One region of the Glutamicibacter sp. M10 genome, then DNA from elsewhere that is predicted to be linked to it. Evidence: riboswitches for the same ligand, from Rfam matches in the RefSeq annotation. Region 1 holds a riboswitch; each other region holds the start of a gene.
What was found. Region 1 has a riboswitch for S-adenosylmethionine ahead of N6V40_RS01185 (ABC transporter ATP-binding protein). Riboswitches for the same ligand answer to the same signal wherever they lie in the genome.

Region 1 (4,495 bases):
TCTGCTTGATGAAGTCTTCGCGAGCATTAAGTGCACCGTAGGTGTTGAAATCTAGGTTGCGATACAGCAGCTTCGCACCGTCTTGTTCGGCTGCGGCCATGATGGGATCTAGTCCGCTCCAAGCGTCAACCGAACCGTTGACCAACGCGGTACGACCGTCCGCGTGTTGCAGATTCTGTACGGTGATGTCCTTTTCGCTCAGACCTGCCTGCTCTAGTGCTTGAAGCAGGAAGAAGTAAGGATCGGTGCCTTTGGTGGCGGCCACAGTTTTGCCCTTGAGGTCTTTCACCGATTTGATCTTGGAGTCCTTAGCAACCACCAGAGCGGCCCATTCTGGCTGCGAATACAGGTCGATAGTCTTGATCGGTGAACCGTTGGACCGGGCTAACAAAGCGGCGGATCCTGCGGTGGAGCCAACATTCACTGCGTCAGCACGTAATGCTTCATTGGCCTTGTTAGAGCCAGCGGACTGAACCCATTCCACCTTGACGCCTTGATCCTTAGCGGCGTCGTCGAGCCAACCTTTTTCTTTGATGACCAGGCTCAGCGGGTTGTAGGTGGCGAAGTCAATGGACAGGGTCTTATCTGATCCTGAGGCCGTAGCGTTTTCTCCGGCGCAACCGGTCAGGGCAGTAGCCCCGATCAACAGTGCTGCGGTGGCAAGTGCGGTACGTCGAGTGAAGCGGTGCGAAAGCATAATAATCCTCTAAATTGTGCGTGCGGGTAAGCGACAGCTATGTCGCTGATGGAGTAGATCAGGGGGAATCGGTGTTAAACGTCAATGGTTAGTCGGGTCCACACCAAGAAGTCGAAGCAATCCTGCGCGGTGAGCGATGAACTGATCTTCGTTGTGTTTGCGAGGATGAGAAGCGCTCATTGAGAGTTCTTTAATGACGGTGGCCGCGGTATCTTGACCCTCACGTCCCAGGACGATGACTCGGTCAGCCAAGGTCAACGCCTCGTCCACGTCGTGGGTGACCATAAGAATTGTGGTGGGGAAGGAAGCATGGATGGAGAGCAATAGATCTTGCATTTTCAGCCGCGTCAAAGCGTCCAGTGCGCCGAAGGGTTCATCAAGTAGCAGCACTCCAGGGCGCCGTGCCAAGGCACGAGCCAGCGAGACGCGCTGAGCCATACCACCTGAAATTTCGCGCGGGCGAAGATCTGTCGCGTGGCTGAGCCCGGTCAGCTCGATTAATTCATCAATCAGTTCAGCACCGTCGGCCTTGCTGGTACCTGGCGCGAGGCCCAAAGCGATATTTTCTCGGACCGATCGCCACGGTAGTAGTCGTGGTTCCTGAAATGCGACCGCACATAGTTCGTTGATGCCATCTACGTTGCGTTTTCCGGTACGGATGGATCCGGTGGATGGTTGGTCCAACCCGGAGACCGCGCGAAGCAGTGTGGACTTGCCGCAGCCGCTAGCACCAAGGATCGCAACAACTTGGCCCGCGGGGATCTGCAAGTTGATATCGCTGAGGACCGCGCGGCTTTCACTTTTGGTGGTGAAGGTGCGCGAAACATTGCTGAATTCCACGTCTAAAGCGGTCGAGGTGTGCGCTTGAGGCAGTGCAAGGCTAAGAGCCATGATCATCTCCATCGGTCCTGGCGGTAGCACCGGCCTATGGAGTGTGTCATCCATAGGTGGTTGCTGCGGCGTCACTGAGCCAGATCTCTCGGCCGCTCGGGATGGTTACGTGTCCATTACAGGCTTTCGAACGATTTGAAAGCAAATCTTGCGTAACATGAAAAATCTTCGATAACTACGTCACATGCGCGGGTTATTTCGTTATTTATTTCATTAGAAGGCTGTTTAATCGATAGTTGGGGATTCTTGCCAAGTCATCTTCGATATGACGCGTCATTGACTGTGCAACGCAACTGTCAAGCCACCTGGTCTGAACAATGAAATGTGACTTCGTGGCTTGGAATGATTGCTTTGTTACGGCTACAAATGAATGACAACCCATCCAGAGCGGCTGAGAGATCTGGCTCGACGACGCCGCAGCAACCACCCGAATCGCGGGACGGTGCTACCGCCAGGACCGATGGAAAGAATTGAGGACTTCAATGTCATTTGGCGAGTCGCCGAACTCTTCCGGTTTGGACTTCAACCAGCTCAGCGATCCTTCGCAGGCTAGCGCCATGGGACTAGATGACTTCGAAGAGCAACTGCCTACCCGGCAACTACTCAAAGTCACACCCGGTCCGGGCGCGGATGAACAGTATGACCGTTTGGCTGAAATTTTCCGTCCGGTATTCGCGCAGATCGCGTCTACCGCAAGGGACCGCGATCGCAACCGCGTGCTTCCCTTTGAACAGGTGGGCCTGCTGAACCGCGACCGCTTTGGTGCGCTGCGCATTCCAGTTTCTGAGGGCGGCTACGGCGCACGTCTGGTTGACGTGTTCCGCCTGCTGATTGAACTTTCCGAGGCTGATTCCCATGTTGGCCAGCTCTGGCGAGCACACATCGCCTTTGTGGAGAGCATTCTGATTCTTGAAGATCAAGAGCTGCGCAACAAGTGGGTTACCCGTATTGCTGCCGGTCAGATTGTCGGCAATGCGTACACCGAACGTGGCGGCAACGCACTAGGTACGCTGAACACCAAGGTCACCGAGTCTGAGGGCCGCTGGCTAGTTGACGGTGAAAAGTATTACTGCACCGGCACCATCTTTGCCGACTGGACCGCAGTGGCAGTGGCCCATCCAGAAAAGGCTGGCCGGCAGATTGCCGTCGTTTCCACCCAACGCAGTGGCGTAAAAATCCTTGACGATTGGGATGGGTTTGGTCAGGGGCTGACCGGTACCGGCACCACCGAGTTCCATCAGGTGCCCGTGGACTGTTTTATCCCACAGGCAACTAACGACTCCGAAGCTGCGATCTACCAGCTGGTCCTCACCGCAGTGCAAGCAGGTATTGCCCGCGCCGCGCTGAACGATCTGCGCCAGTCGGTCCAGAACCGTACCCGCATCTTCACCACCGGCACCGGCGTTCCGGCCTACCGCGAACCACAGGTACTTCAGCTGGTCGGCGAAGTCTCAGCAGAGTCCTTCGCCGTCGACTCGGTAGTGATTGGCGCAGTACTAGAAGTTGAAGCAGCACTGGTAGACCCAGGACTGAACGACGAGGAACGCTACGCGGTCTGTGAACTATCGGCTAACCGCGCCCAGACCATCGTGCAACCGTTGGTGCTCGGAGCAACCAGCAAACTCTTTGACGGTTTAGGGGCCTCATCAACCAGCATTGTGTGCAACCTAGATCGGCACTGGCGTAACGCACGAACCATCGCCACCCACAACCCGGCCATGTACAAGGCGCGCATCGTGGGGGACTACGAAATCAATGCGGTTCAGCCTCAACGTCTCTTGGTCACCGGCGAAGACAGCAACAACCAAAACTACGGCGCCTAAGCGCCTAATTTCTAATTTCACCAATACAGATTCACGGCAAGGAGAACACCTATGAGCACGAAGCGCGAAATTCTCTTCAACGCATTCGACATGAACTGCGTGGTGCACCAGTCGCCAGGTCTGTGGCGTCACCCAGATGACAAAGCCTCAACGTACAACACCATCGGCTACTGGACCCACCTAGCGAAGGTGCTAGAAAAGGGTAAGTTCGACGGCCTGTTTATTGCCGACGTACTAGGTACCTACGATGTCTTTAACGGCACCAACGAATCCCCACTGCGCTCGGGCGCACAGGCACCGGTTAATGACCCGATGATGCTGGTCTCGGCCATGGCTGCAGTAACTGAAAACTTGGGCTTCGGCGTCACCGCCGGAACCGCCTATGAGCACCCATATGCTTTTGCCCGTCGTCTGGCTACCTTGGATCACCTCACCGATGGTCGTGTGGGTTGGAACGTGGTCACCGGTTACTTGCCTTCGGCCGCCCGCAATATGGGCCAAGAAGACCAGATGGAACACGACGAGCGTTATGACCACGCCGACGAATACCTCGAAGTGGTCTACAAGTTGCTTGAAGGCTCGTGGGAAGATGACGCGGTTCAGAACAACAAGGAAACCGGGATCTACACGGACCCGGAAAAGGTGCACAATATTGAGCACGAGGGCAAGTACTTTAAGGTGCCCGGTATTGCTATCACTGAGCCGTCCACCCAGCGCACCCCGGTGATCTACCAGGCCGGCGCTTCTTCACGTGGCATCAAGTTCGCCTCACAGAACGCTGAAGCAGTATTTGTTACCAGCCCTACCCGCGAAATCCTCAAGGCTACGGTCACCAAGATTCGTGACGCTGTTGAGGCTGCTGGCCGCGACCGTTACGATGTGAAGATTTTCGCCATGCAGACCATCATCACCGATGAGACCTCTGAAAAGGCTCAGGCCAAGTACGAAGACTACAAGTCCTACGCGGACGTCGAAGGTGCACAGGTACTGATCTCCGGTTGGATGGGTGTTGACCTCTCCGAGTTGGATCCCGATGAGCCACTGGGTTCCAACGTGAAGTCCAACGCCATCCAGTCCTCGGTGG
Region 2 (4,495 bases), 290 kb from region 1:
AAGCTCTGGTATCCGAAGTTTACGATGGGGCCTTTAAAGACTCACCGCTGATTGGTGTGATGGGTGGGCACGCGATGACCCGCGGATCTGAGCACTACGCGCAGACCGTGGAACTGGGCCAACTGATTACTCGGGCAGGATGTGCCGTTGCTACCGGTGGGGGACCGGGGGCGATGGACGCGGCCAACCTCGGTGCTTGGTTGGCTGATTATGATCCACAAGATGTCGACGCTGCGTTGCAGATGCTCGCCACGGCTCCAGATGCGATTCACCAGCGCACACAGTGGGCTCGCACTGCGCTCGCCGTTCGTGATCGATTCCCGAGCACCCACCAGTCATTAGGTGTGCCGACGTGGTTCTATGGCCATGAGCCACCGAATTTGTTTGCAACAAAGATCGCAAAATTTTTCACCAACTCTATTCGCGAAGCGATTTTGTTGGAGCAGGCTAACGGGGGACTAATTGTTCTGCCGGGTGCTGCAGGTACGGTGCAGGAAATCTTCCAAGACGCCTGCGAAAACTACTACGCCACCGGCGCGCGTGTGGTGCCCATGGTCTTGCTAGGGCGCGAGTACTGGACTGAAACTATGCCAGCTTGGCCTTTGCTCAAGGCGTTGGCCGCAGACCGGGTCATGGAAGAGAAAATTGCGCTGGTAGATACTGCCGAAGAAGCGATGGAATTTATTGGTTCTATGAGCACGCTACGCCGGCGTACCCGCTGGTGAGACAAATAATTCCTTGGCTCTAGCCCAGCTGTACGTCGAAGATGAGTCCCAAGCAGTAGGTCACTGCCGCAGCTCCCCAGCCGATGGCTAGTTGGCGCAGCCCACGCTTCATCGGGGACGCTCCGGAGAGTAGACCTACGATAGCGCCGGTGAGCATCAAAGCAATTCCGACTAGGGCCACCGAGAGGATCACGGCAGGCAGGCCGCTCATGCCGAAGATATACGGCAGGATCGGGATGACCGCACCGGAAGCGAAGAGCAGGAACGAGGTGCCGGCGGCGCCGGTGGCCGAGCCGAGCTCCTCATGTTCATTCTCCAGCTCTTCGGAACGCTCTTCCGGGTTCAGCGAGAAGGCTGGGTTGCAATCACAGGTGAAGAGGCCCATGCGTTCGGCAGCGCGATGCTCAGCATCTTCATCGTTCATTCCGCGAGCCTTGTAAATCAGTACCAACTCGTTGGCATCCAGATTCAGATCGGGGGCCGCGGTGAGCGTGACCTGGGTAGGCCGGGATGCGGTGAGTAACTCTCGTTGAGAACGCACGGAAACAAATTCGCCAGCGGCCATCGATAATGCTCCGGCCAGCAGCCCGGCAATGCCGGAGAACAAGACAAAAGTGGAAGAAACGCCGGTGGCGCCAATACCCATGATGAGCGCCAAGTTGGAGACTAGACCGTCATTGGCGCCAAATACGGCGGCGCGGAAGTTGCCCGAAAGCTGAGCGCGACCGGCGGTGGCCAAAGCACGCACTACCTCTTCGTGGACCTCTTCGTCGGCGGCCATTTGCGCGGTCGCGTCCTGATCATCGCGGTAGGGGAGCTGCTCTCAGAGCGCTGTGCCATAGCCAAAACGAACACCGAACCGAAGCTAAGCGCCAAAAAACGCAAGATGGTGCGCCTCAAGGAGGGGCGGACCGTCTTGGCGTGGACACCTAGTTTTTGTCGCCAGTGTTCCTCATGGCGTGCTTCGGCCGCGGCCAGACCTAGAAGGATTTGCTTCTCTTGCCCAGTTTTCTTTTGGGCTAGGGTCCGATAGATGGCACCTTCAGCGACCTCGTCGGCCAGATACTTGCGCCAACGTTGGATTTGGGCGCGGGTAGGTTCGGTTGCTGACTGGTTCGGCATCACGAATACAGCTCTCTTGGCAGATAACGGATCAGCTACCCAGTTTAGACAGCGGTCTCAGACTTGGGAATTTGGCAAGACTAAAAGCGATGCTCTGCCCCTCGGGCTGACCGGAGCTAGCAATGGAAAGTACTAGCTGCGAGGTCGCCGGTTCAAAGATCGGGCGGCGCGCGGATCGGGCGATGAGCAATTCTAAGCGAGCTGGATCGCACACGTATCGAATGTGCCATTGGCCCTGGACCTTGAACTGAACTTGTCCGGTTTGGCGGTCGATGATGGGCAGGACGGAATATGCCATGGGATGCGCTCTCACTGAGTTCTTGCCCGGCCACAAAATTGTGAACGGACCGCTTCGTCATCCGAACCACCCATGAATCTGGGGTTGGTGCACGTCAAGTCGGAGCTTTACGCCGTGTCTCGTGAAGCAACACTTGCGATGCTACTCCCGTGCAAGTAAGCCAGTGAAGTCCTAGCCTGAAATATTTCCTTCATCCGCGCTGGACCCAGCGTCTAGCGTCTGGGACAGCTGGTTGATCTTCGTGTACTGCTGTTCCCACTGGGTTGTGGAATACGGGGAAGGTTGGGAGCTTCGGGGCGAAGACCGGTGAAGCCATCAAGCTGTTCGCGCACGATATCAAGGTGCCCGGCGTGCCGGGAGGTTTCAGCGATCATATGAATCATGAGCTGTTCCAAGGTGGTGTGCCGGCGGCGAATCCACCATGGCACTTCGGCCGGTGCATCCAATGGCAGGGACGCGATGCTCTGTTCGCAGAATGCGACCGCCTGTTGATAAAAATCAATGATGTCGCCGGCGGTGAAGTGTGCTGGCGGTAAAAAGTCGGCTTGCGGATCGTCGGAGTCCGTGAGTTCTTGCACATAGGGGTTGTTGATTTCTCGGCCCAGGCACTGGCCGAAGTATCCGTATTCGGTGATGGCCAAGTGATGTACTACGCCAAGAACATGCGTGCCGGTGGGCGTCAGTGGCTTGCGGGCCAAGTGATCGCTCAGTCCCTGAGCTTTATAGATCACCGCGTTGCGGGCGTCGTTGAGGTATTCACGCAAAAGCTCTTTGCTGCTCATCATATGCCGAGTGTAATCAGCCGGCTGCTCAGCGAACAGCAGTTGTTGTGGTGTGCGACATATTTGACGCACCCCAGCTAGGGTCTGTTTACTATTGGTAAACCTGCCTGCTGACTTAGGCAAATGGCAGGAAGACGCCTAGTGCGTCGGAACAACAGAGGCGATGGAGCAAAAATATGAAGACCCTGCCCGTGGAATCAACCGGTGCTGCAATCAATATTGGTTCACGGCTACGCGGGGTGCGCCAAAGGCAGCGGATGACCATCGACCAGGTTGCTGAACTGTCCGGATTGACCAAGGGCTTTCTCTCGCGTGTTGAGCGAGATCTGACCAGCCCTTCGGTTTCAACGCTGCTGAAACTATGCGAAGTGCTCGGCATTGAAGTGGGAACGCTATTTGAAGTGCCTGAAACGATGTTGGTGCGATTGGCCGAAGCGCCACGGGTGTCCCTAGGCGGAGAAGGAATCACTGAGCAATTGGTGACACCGCGTAGCGAAAGGCGGGTTCAGATGATTCGCGCTGAAATCGCGCCCAAGGGTGTTGGTGAAGCCGAACTGTATTCGGTGGACTGTGAACTGGAAGTTTTGCATGTGATCTCGGGGAGGTTCACTTTAGTGTTGCCGGATCAACGCGTTGAACTCCAAGCCGGAGACACTATGACCTTCCCAGGGCGCGAGCCGCATAGCTGGGAAAATGAAGCCGATGAAGTGGCCTTGGTGACGTGGACCTTGATCCTCTAACCGGGGAGCCTTACTCGTGCCGATGCGTTCAAGCGCGTATTCTAAAAAGGTGTGTTCACCGTACGCACATGGTGCGGCGAGCGATAGGAGTGGCGTGAGTACTAGCGAAACAATTGGCACCCAGAACCAGCTACGCTCTATCGGCTGGTGGGCTTCGGTGTTCCTTGGTTTACTCGCGGGCACCACCTTGACGTGGATTCGTACCCAGCGCAACTTCTTTTTCATCGGCGCGGTCATCATCGCTGTGGTGATTGTGATAATCGGAATGCGCACCATCCGGCGGCGTGCACGCTTCCCTCAAATGGCTCAAGCCCATACTTCTTGGCCATATGCCGTCTGGACGATGGTTCTTCTCGTTCTTGTGGGTCCAATTCAGCTGGTTTACGTGGCCGATGATCCCGGTGAACTTATGCTCAAATCTCTCATTCTTTCCACCGGCTTTTGCGTGGCAATCCACGAGCTGGATCGAGCAATGATCAAAGCCACCAGGAAGTACCTTCGCCAAGAATAGAATTTTTAGACGTTCTGCCTTCAGTGCTCAGGATCGTCAAATGCTGCCGTAGCCCCTTGTAGGGCTACGGCTTTTGTTGTCTTTTGCCCCGGAATTCGCGTCATAGTCACTATTTTGGTGCTCTGAGTCTTGACGTGACCTCGCCAACAAAATAGCATAATGGGAAACGTAAGTTTCATATTAGGCAACTATGGCAGTTGCCGAATAAGTGCCAGGAGGGCAAGAGCATGAAAGAAGTTCGCATCGAGGAAAACGGCAAGCTGGGGCCAATCAATGCAGCGATGATCCCTCGCTACGCCGGCGCCGGTACCTACGCC
Region 3 (4,495 bases), 370 kb from region 1:
TTTTGCTTTGGAAAAGGGCCTTGGCCTCGACCTGCACATGTGCTCCGGTGGAGGGGCGGAGGAAGTCGGTGGCGTTATGAACACCAACGGCAAACTGCTGGCGCTCGGCCACCGCGTAACTGGCTCCCACACTGCCAGCGCTTTCAACCATGGTGGCGTAAATGCCTCCGTGGACCACTCCCCAAGGTGTGTGGTGGTCTTCGTTCAGCTCCGCGTGCCCACGGACAAGTGTGGCTGAGACTTCATCAAAGATAAGACCGACACTATCGGTGAACCGGCTGGTCTTATCGGGGATTGGTTGGTTGGTGGAACTCATAGCTGACTCCAAAACATTTAGTTCTTATTAAGCTGTTCAAGCGCTTGGGCTCGTAGTACGTTCTTTTGCACTTTACCCGTTGAAGTACGCGGCAAATCCTGCGGGAAAACGATGGTGCGCGGAACTTTGTAGCCAGCAAGTTTCTGCTTGGCGAAATCGATCAGATCTTGCGCGCTCAAGGTGGAGTCGCTGGCTCGGATCACGTAGGCCACGGGACGTTCGCCCCACTTCTCATCGGCGATGCCAACAACGGCCAGATCCAGTACCTCGGGGTGGGAAGCCAAAGCTTGTTCCACTTCGATGGTTGAGATGTTTTCGCCACCGGAAATGATGATGTCTTTGGCCCTGTCGCGCACCTGAATGTAGCCGTCGGGATGCATGACGCCTAAGTCGCCGGTGTGGAACCATCCGCCGGCAAAGGCCTGTGCGGTTGCTTCTTCGTCTCGGTAATAGCCGATCATGACATTGTTACCGCGCAAGACGATTTCGCCCATAGTCTGGGCATCGGCAGGAACGTCGAACATGTTCTCATCAACAATGCGTGCCGACTCCGCGGTGATCATTCCGACGCCTTGGCGGGCTAGCTTGGCCACGCGTTCGGCCGGCTCTAGCTGATCCCATTCTTCTTGGTATTCGCAGACTGTGTAGGGGCCATACACTTCGGTCAGCCCATAGACGTGAACGACTTCGATGCCCAGTTTCTGCAACTTGGAAATGATGGCCGGGGACGGTGGAGCTCCAGCGGTGGTGATGCGCAGCGGAGCCTGAAGTTGGTGCGCCCGAGTCGAGTCGGCGATGATCGAGCAAACAGTCGGGGCACCGCACAGGTGAGTAGTTCCGAGGTTCTCGATGGCATCCCACACTGCATCTTCACGCACTCCACGCAGGCATAGATGGGTGCCACCAACTGCGGTCACTGCCCAGGGTGTACACCAGCCGTTACAGTGAAACATCGGTAGCGTCCAGAGGTATCGGGTCGCTGAGCTAAGGCCCTGATGGTGCGCTTCACCCAGAGAGTTTAGGTAGCTGCCGCGGTGCGAGTAGAGCACACCCTTGGGCTTTCCCGTGGTCCCCGAGGTGTAGTTCAAGGCGATGGCAGAGCGCTCGTCCGCGATCGCATAGGGCAGTTTCTCGTCGCTGGCGGTAGACAGCAATTGCTCCAAGGTTCCATCAACTTCCACGTTCGGGCGTGGGGAGGTGAACTGGTCGTCGGTGATCTCAATCAGTGCCTGCAGGCCGGGGTTTTCGCGTCGCAGGGTTTTGGTGTTCTCCAGTAATTCGGTATCGGCCAGGAGGAGCTTCGCTCCCGAATGGTCGATGATGTACTGCAGCTCGTGGGCGGAGAGTCGCGTGTTCAGAGCGATGAGCACACCCCCAGCTAGCGGCACGGCGTAGTGAGCCATCAACATCTCAGGAGTATTTGGTGCCAAGACCGCTACTCGGTCACCGGGTTCGATGCGCTCGGCTAGTACTTGAGCAAAACGGTGCACCCGAGTTTCGAATTCTTTGTAGGTATAACTACGAGTCCCATGAATGATGGCGGTCTTGCTGGGGTAGGCCTCGGCCGAGCGTTCAAGGAAACGCAACGGGGTTAGTTCTGAATGGTTGGCCTGAATTTCTACCATGGAGGCATCCTTCACTCATCATCTCTGGCAACGGCGGCAGGCAATGAATGGTGTGACGCATAACACTGCATCTTTTATCGTGGCATGAACCTGAACGCCAGAGAAAGAAACCCGGTTTCATTACGGTGAGCGGCCCCAGAAAAGCGTTGAAGCGGCCTTGGTGACCGAGCTGGGCAGGATGTCATCGATAAGCGGATTGCGTCATGGATCACACATCTTCTGAATAATTGACTGCCAGACACCTCGATATAGGCCTATGCGTCGAATGAATCATTGAATATTGCGATTTACGAAGTGATTTGTTTGACGATACTTCGTCATGACCCATATCGTTTTAAACAGAATCAAGAGCATCAGCTATAAGCCCTGGCTTGCTGATCGGCAACCCTCTCTACGGTAGTGGGGTGCTCCAGGTGAGGATTCGGTTTCGCGCTAAATGGTGTTGAAACAAGTACCGCGCACTGCGTGAATGATCAGTGAGAAGTGGATTCGGGGACGCCGAACCGTTTGCTCGGGTCTCTTCAGCGCCGTGGGCAAGACCAGAAGGAATCGAGCCATGTCATTGAATCGTGAACTTGACCCGCTGACGCTCCGCAAGGTTTTCGCTCAGCACCCCTCAGGCATCGCAGCTCTTTGCGCCGAGATTGACGGTGTAAAAACCGGAATTATCGCTTCGTCGTTCACCGTTGGTGTTTCGTTGGAACCTGCGCTGGTGATGTTTGCAGTACAGAAAACTTCTAACACCTGGCCCAAATTACGCGAAGCTGGCCACATTGGCGTCTCAGTGCTTAGCGACCGCAATGGGGGAGTATGCGCGCAGCTCGCCTCAAAGACCGGCGACCGCTTCCGTGGTGTAGACACTGCCGTCACTGACCAGGGTGCGCTGTTTATCGAAGAATCCACATTGTGGTTGGAGACTTCCATCTACAACGAAGTTGAAGCTGGTGATCACTGGGTCGTCTTCTTGGAAGTGCACGGGCACCACGCCTCCGAACATTCGCCACAGATCTTCCATGATTCACGATTTCATTCAATCCCAGTTCCTGAACTCGTCTAATACTTCAGCTAGCTAGTTGCTCAAACGCTCCGGACGGAACACGCGGTGTTCCACCCGGAGCGTTTTTGCGTGACGGCAGCATTTTGATGATGTGGTGAGTTATCCACGGGGACAAAAGATGCCTTGGGGCAAAGAAATGTGGACGACGTCGTTTTTGAGGGTCAAGTGAACCGCTTAACCTACGGTGACTAAGGGTTTTAGGAGAATCTCACTATCCACAGGGTTATCCACACGCTTGTGGGTGATGTGTGTAGAACTCTGTGCATATCGCTAATAACCCCGAATTCCGGGTGTTTTTGGCTGTTGATAACTCTGCGAAGGGTGCCGCAAGCTTCAACAAAATATTTTTCTGTCCACAGCTGTGTAAACACAAACACCCAAGTCAAAACATATTACCGAATGGTAATAGTTATTAATCCACAGGGTTCTCCCCAGTTAGTGAACAGGGCAGTCCACAAGTCAGGCCATGTTATGCACAGGCGCTGTGGATAACGAGGTTTACGTGAGCAAATAACGGTCTTAGTGTTGACTTTGGGACAGAAATATCCACAGACGCTTTTTCAGTTGTCGGTATCGACTGACATGATGGAGCGTTGCCATCTGGCAAGGAAGTTTTTCCCAGCGGTTCAATAGGGATGGAAGTGGCTGTAATGAGTGCTGAGCCGGTTTACGAGGCACGGGAATCCGACGCGGGGCGCAAGCCGCCACAGGACATCGAGGCGGAAATGTCCGTGCTCGGTGGCATGATGCTCTCCAAGGACGCCATTGCAGACGTAGTTGAAGCACTGCGTGGCACCGATTTCTATCGTCCCGCTCACGAATCCATTTACGAAGCAATCATCGATCTTTATGGTCGAGGAGAACCAGCCGATGCGGTGACCGTTGCTGACTTACTGACCAAACGTGGAGAGATCTCACGTATTGGTGGAGCCGCATATCTGCACAACCTCATCCAGCAAGTCCCAACCGCTGCGAACGCTGGATACTACGCAGAAATCGTACGAGAACGCGCAGTACTTCGTCGTTTGGTGGACGCCGGTACCCGCATTGTTCAGATGGGTTACTCGCCAGACGGTGAAGTTGATGCCATCGTCAACGAAGCTCAGGCTGAGGTCTACAAGGTTGCCGAAAACCGCAGCAGTGAAGACTACGTACGCCTTTCGGACATCATCGAAGGCACCGTTGACGAAATCGAAAACGCAGCCAACGCAGGCGACGGCATCACCGGCGTACCTACCGGTTTCTACGAATTTGATGAGCTGACCCAGGGCCTCAAGGGTGGTCAGATGATCATCATCGCGGCCCGTCCCGCCGTCGGTAAGTCGACCTTCGCACTGGACTTCGCACGCTCTGCAGCCATCAAGAACAATATGGCTACCGTCTTCTTCTCCTTGGAAATGGGCCGCAACGAGATCGCGATGCGCCTGCTTTCGGCAGAAGCCTCCATCCAGCTTCAGGACCTGCGAAAGGGTTCGGTGGAAGACTCGCAGTGGACCA
Region 4 (4,495 bases), 920 kb from region 1:
TTATCCAACCGAACGTCCCAACCTGTCTCCAGGCTGCACCTATTTAGGATCTGCAGCCCGCTATCCACACACCGAAGGTGCGTTCGCCCGCGAGGTCAACCTACCTGCTCGGATGTTGCGCGCTCTACCCGAGTCCCTTTCACTACGTGATGCCGCGTTGGCGGAACCAGCAGCAGTGGCCTGGCATGCAGTTTCACGTGCGGGAGATGTTGCTGGAAAGCGCGCACTGGTCATCGGTGCCGGCCCCATTGGAGCTTTGGCAGTCGCCGTGCTCAAGCGCGCCGGAGCCGCAGAAATCATTGCGGTGGACATGCATGACAAGCCACTTCAGATCGCAACAAAGCTCGGTGCGACCTCAACCCTGCGGGCGGATGATCAAGAGTCCATCGGCAAGGTTAATGCCGACGTGGTGATCGAGGCTAGTGGCAACTACCGTGGTCTGGCCTCGGCAGTACGCGGTGCTACGCGCGGTGGACGAGTAGTCATGGTTGGCCTGCTACCAACCGGTGAGCAGCCAGCACTGATCTCGCTTGTCATCACCCGTGAACTAGAACTCGTCGGTTCATTCCGTTTTAACGACGAAATTGACCACGTTCTTGCTGCCTTGGCCGACGGGTCGTTACGGATCTCGGATGCTGTCACCCACGAGTTCCCAGTGGGCCAAAGTCTTGAAGCCTTTGAAACGGCCAAGGATGCTTCCACCTCGGGCAAGGTCCTACTGGATTTCCTTAGCGAATAATCCATTACTGTAAAACGCACTGCGGTGGCCCTGAAATTCGGGTCACCGCAGTGCGTTTTTTGGTTCAGCTGAGACTAATTATTAGCTTCAACAACGTGCACCGAGGTAGTCACCGGCACCGGGTTGACGAACAAGTCCAATACTGGGCAGTGAGCATCCACAGCCTGGCGTAGTTCTTCATAACGCTCTGCGGATTCAGGACCCGCAATGTGCACCTGCAAGTCCACGGAGGAGAAGCCCGGACGAATTGTTTCATCAATGCCAAACAGGCCACGAACATCAAGCTGGCCATCAGCGGTGATCTGCACATCATCTACTTGGATGCCCAAGTTTTCCGCGTACAGACGGTAAACAACTACTTGGCAGGAAACCAACGCTGCCAAGGCATATTCCACCGGGCTGGCCGCGATGTCGCTGCCTCCCAGTGCAGCTGGTTCATCAACGGTAAAGCTGTGCTTGCCGGCCCTGATGTTACTGGCTACAGAGTCGAATCCTTCGCCGCGAACACTAAAGGTGAGTTGTGCGCTCTGTGGGGCTGCCGAAATGCGTTCACCCCATCCAGTGCCAGCTTCTTGTAAGCGCGCAGAGCGATCTTCGGCCACGGAAAGTTTCTTGGTTGCGGTAGGCATAAGAGGTGTTCTCCCTTTTCTGACGCAAGGGTGCGCCATCGTTTACGCTTCTTGACTCTCAGGATGCGTCGAATCTTCACCTGGGGCACCCGGCACAATGGCTAGAGGGTTGCCGTCCACTCAGCCAGGGCCGTAGTGAGTGGAACTCGTGATTCAGTGATTCATTTTTATCCTTGAGTACCGCTGCGAGTAAAGCATTCGCTTAACTTTTCGTCATTACGAAGCTGTCGGTAACCGTCGATAGGATGGAGGGTAGCAACCGGCTCTATTGCGTACACAACGATTGGCGGATATGGAATACCAGCTGACTATCAAAAACTTGGACTTGGTACTGGACCAGGACACGTTGGAGATTGGTGCGTTCTACTATCAGTCGGGAAAGGTCTCGCACGTTGAACGCCACGTTGAAGCCGGTCTTACTCAAGTGCGCGGACAGGTGCTCGGCGCGCAGGTGAACGCAACCTTCCGATTTGAAGCGCAAGGGATTTCATTTGAAGGTGGTTGCAGCAAACACCCCACCAGTACTCGCTGCGAAGAAGTCGCCGCGTTATTGATTGAAACCATTAACGAAGATGATGAGCCTCTGTACGTTACCGACGGTGCGGGGCGGCCGCATGACTGGCAACGTCAAGCGGTGCCGCAGTGGGAACGTAGTCTTAACCGCCTATTGCCCGTCATCGATGATGAACCGGACGTCGCCCAAGAGCCGCTGGGCCTCATTCTAAAAATCGTTAGCGAACCACGCTACGGTAGCGATGATGCCCTGACCCTTCAGGCTCGCCCGGCGCGACAAGGTACCAAGAGCCCATGGATTCAGACCGGAGTAAGCTGGAAGTCTGTGGCCTTTGACAAGCGGTTCTCCAAAGAACAGCGCCGTGCCATGAGCGAACTAGACCAGCTACGAGAGCAGGCTGAAAAGCAAAAATACGGCTATGTCTGGGATGTTAAAGACTGGATCTCGTTAATGGATCTACCGGGCAAAGATTTGCTCGAAGCCTTCACCGCGCTGCAAGCAGCCGGAGTGCAGATCATCAACGGAAGTAGCAACGCCAAGCCCGCTGTGACCTTCAGCCCTGAGCCGGCCAATGCTTTTGTAGATCTGCGCCGGGGTGAAGATGGCTTGACCATGGAAGGGTTCATTTCCGCGCCTGATCCACAAGATTCACATGTACTCCCTGTCGGAAATCCACCGACTTTTTTGGTGTACTCGGCTAAGCCGTTGACCAAGGCCAAAGACTGGGGACTGGCAGAATTTGCTGAGCCTGTTTCAGCGGAACTTGCCTCTTTTATTGCTTCTGGAGTTCAGTTCGTTCCAGCAGTAGATGTTCCGCGTTTTGAGGAAAAACATCTTGAACGCATGCGCCACTTGGCCCCGCTGAAAAGCGTTGACGTTAGCTATAAAATTCCTGCCCCTGCTCGTCCCGTCCTGCGGCTGGCTGTATCTAGCAGCCCAGAAGTTGTCGCCCTGCGCTATTCGTGGAAGTACCCGTCCAAGGCGCCACGGCAACGTGGCATCGAGAAGGAAATCCTAGCCTCGATCAAGGACAAGCTTGGCGACGACGCTGCCTTGGGACCAGCGAACTCTTCGGGCATTTTTGAAGATCAAGACCTGAGCATGTCTCAGTCCATCGACTTCTTGGTTTATACCCTTCCGCTGCTCGAAGAGCACCCGGACGTATTAATCGAAGCGCAAAACCGTCTGCCAAAGTACCAAATTAATGACGCGCCAGCCACCGTTGCCGTTGAAGCTGGAGAAAGCACCGGAGACTGGTTCGACCTTTCGATTGAAGTCACGATTGATGAGGTCAAGGTACCTTTCCCTCAACTACTCGCAGCGCTGACTCGGCATGAGGACTACCTTGTCTTAGATGATCTGACTGTCATTCCCATCGCCGGTGCTGACTTTGCTCAGCTACGTCAACTGGTTAATGAAGCTGGGGAACTGGGCACAGTTGAAGGCGATACGATTCGCATCCACAAGCTGAGCATCGACTGGTGGCAAGAATTGCTGGACTTGGGCATCATTGAAGCTCAGCACAACGCCTGGCTAGAAACCATGAACGAGCTGACCAGTGGCGAGGAACTTGCGCCCGTAGCTCTGCCAGAAAGTTTCAAAGCGAATTTGCGCCCGTACCAGGAGCAGGGACTGGCCTGGCTGAATTTCTTGCGTACCCACTCACTGGGTGGAGTGCTCGCAGATGACATGGGCTTGGGTAAAACCGTCCAGTTGCTGGCCTGTCTGGAACAAGCTCGCACGGAAAACCCTGATCAAAAGTTCTTGGTTCTTGCCCCGACCTCGGTGGTGGGTAACTGGATCAATGAAGCGCAGCGTTTCGCGCCGAACCTTCGTACGCGGGGGATTAGCTCCACGTCAAAAAAGGCCGGGCAGAGCATCAAGGATCAGTTGGGTGACGCGCAGCTGATTGTCACTAGCTACACGATCTTCCGACTGTCCTATGAAGAGTTTGAAGCTGCCGGATTCTCCGTGATGATCATGGATGAAGCGCAACAGCTGAAGAACCACACCTCAAAGGGCTATAAGCAAGCGCGCCAGTTGCCGGTGCCTTGTAAGTTCGTTGTCACTGGTACGCCGATGGAAAATAATCTCCTTGAGCTGTGGGCTCTGGTTTCCTTGGCTGCCCCTGGACTGTTGGGCGGACAGAAGGCCTTCAAGGATATTTATCAGAAGCAGATTTCCGACGGTGATAAAGAAAGACTCGATCGTCTTAAGAGCCGGTTGCGTCCATTTGTACTTCGACGCACCAAGGAACAGGTGGTTCCGGAACTTCCAGCAAAAACCGAACAGATTCTGGAAGTTGAGCTGGAACCAAGTCACCGTAAGGCCTATGACCGTCGCTTCCAGCGGGTACGACAAGAAGTGCTCGGATTGGTTGATGACGTAGATTCCAACCGTTTCAAGATTTTGCAGTCGCTCACGTTGCTACGCCAACTGGCCTTAGATCCGTCCTTGGTCGGTGAAGGTGACGGCCCGAGCGCCAAGCTTGAGCTACTACGAGAACTGATGGCCGACGCAGTGGCTGAAGGACACAAGATCTTGGTCTTCAGCCAGTTCACCAGCTTCTTGACCAAGGCGCGGGACGTTGCCGTATCGCTAGATATTGAGCAC

Region 2: it holds a riboswitch for S-adenosylmethionine, as region 1 does, so the genes downstream of both, N6V40_RS16810 (hypothetical protein) here and N6V40_RS01185 (ABC transporter ATP-binding protein) in region 1, are expected to answer to the same signal.
Region 3: it holds a riboswitch for S-adenosylmethionine, as region 1 does, so the genes downstream of both, N6V40_RS02995 (flavin reductase family protein) here and N6V40_RS01185 (ABC transporter ATP-binding protein) in region 1, are expected to answer to the same signal.
Region 4: it holds a riboswitch for S-adenosylmethionine, as region 1 does, so the genes downstream of both, N6V40_RS05630 (OsmC family protein) here and N6V40_RS01185 (ABC transporter ATP-binding protein) in region 1, are expected to answer to the same signal.

Annotation. Positions count from the first base shown of each region.
Region 1 covers NZ_CP104918.1:233,677-238,171, reverse strand. The annotation lists gene N6V40_RS01190 (aliphatic sulfonate ABC transporter substrate-binding protein) at 1-697, opposite strand, end outside; gene N6V40_RS01185 (ABC transporter ATP-binding protein) at 779-1,588, opposite strand; SAM riboswitch class I at 1,594-1,696, opposite strand; SAM riboswitch class I at 1,964-2,055, shown strand; gene N6V40_RS01180 (acyl-CoA dehydrogenase family protein) at 2,071-3,411, shown strand; gene N6V40_RS01175 (LLM class flavin-dependent oxidoreductase) at 3,463-4,495, shown strand, end outside.
Region 2 covers NZ_CP104918.1:3,475,912-3,480,406, reverse strand. The annotation lists gene N6V40_RS16820 (LOG family protein) at 1-725, shown strand, start outside; partial or broken gene N6V40_RS16815 (VIT1/CCC1 transporter family protein) at 745-1,847, opposite strand; gene N6V40_RS16810 (hypothetical protein) at 1,879-2,145, opposite strand; SAM riboswitch class IV at 2,159-2,272, opposite strand; gene N6V40_RS16805 (DinB family protein) at 2,358-2,930, opposite strand; gene N6V40_RS16800 (helix-turn-helix domain-containing protein) at 3,104-3,667, shown strand; gene N6V40_RS16795 (hypothetical protein) at 3,762-4,178, shown strand; gene speB (agmatinase) at 4,406-4,495, shown strand, end outside.
Region 3 covers NZ_CP104918.1:602,192-606,686, forward strand. The annotation lists gene N6V40_RS02985 (PaaI family thioesterase) at 1-316, opposite strand, end outside; gene N6V40_RS02990 (long-chain-fatty-acid--CoA ligase) at 334-1,941, opposite strand; SAM riboswitch class IV at 2,284-2,401, shown strand; gene N6V40_RS02995 (flavin reductase family protein) at 2,498-2,998, shown strand; gene dnaB (replicative DNA helicase) at 3,649-4,495, shown strand, end outside.
Region 4 covers NZ_CP104918.1:1,152,933-1,157,427, forward strand. The annotation lists gene N6V40_RS05625 (L-idonate 5-dehydrogenase) at 1-739, shown strand, start outside; gene N6V40_RS05630 (OsmC family protein) at 814-1,368, opposite strand; SAM riboswitch class IV at 1,402-1,522, opposite strand; gene N6V40_RS05635 (DEAD/DEAH box helicase) at 1,637-4,495, shown strand, end outside.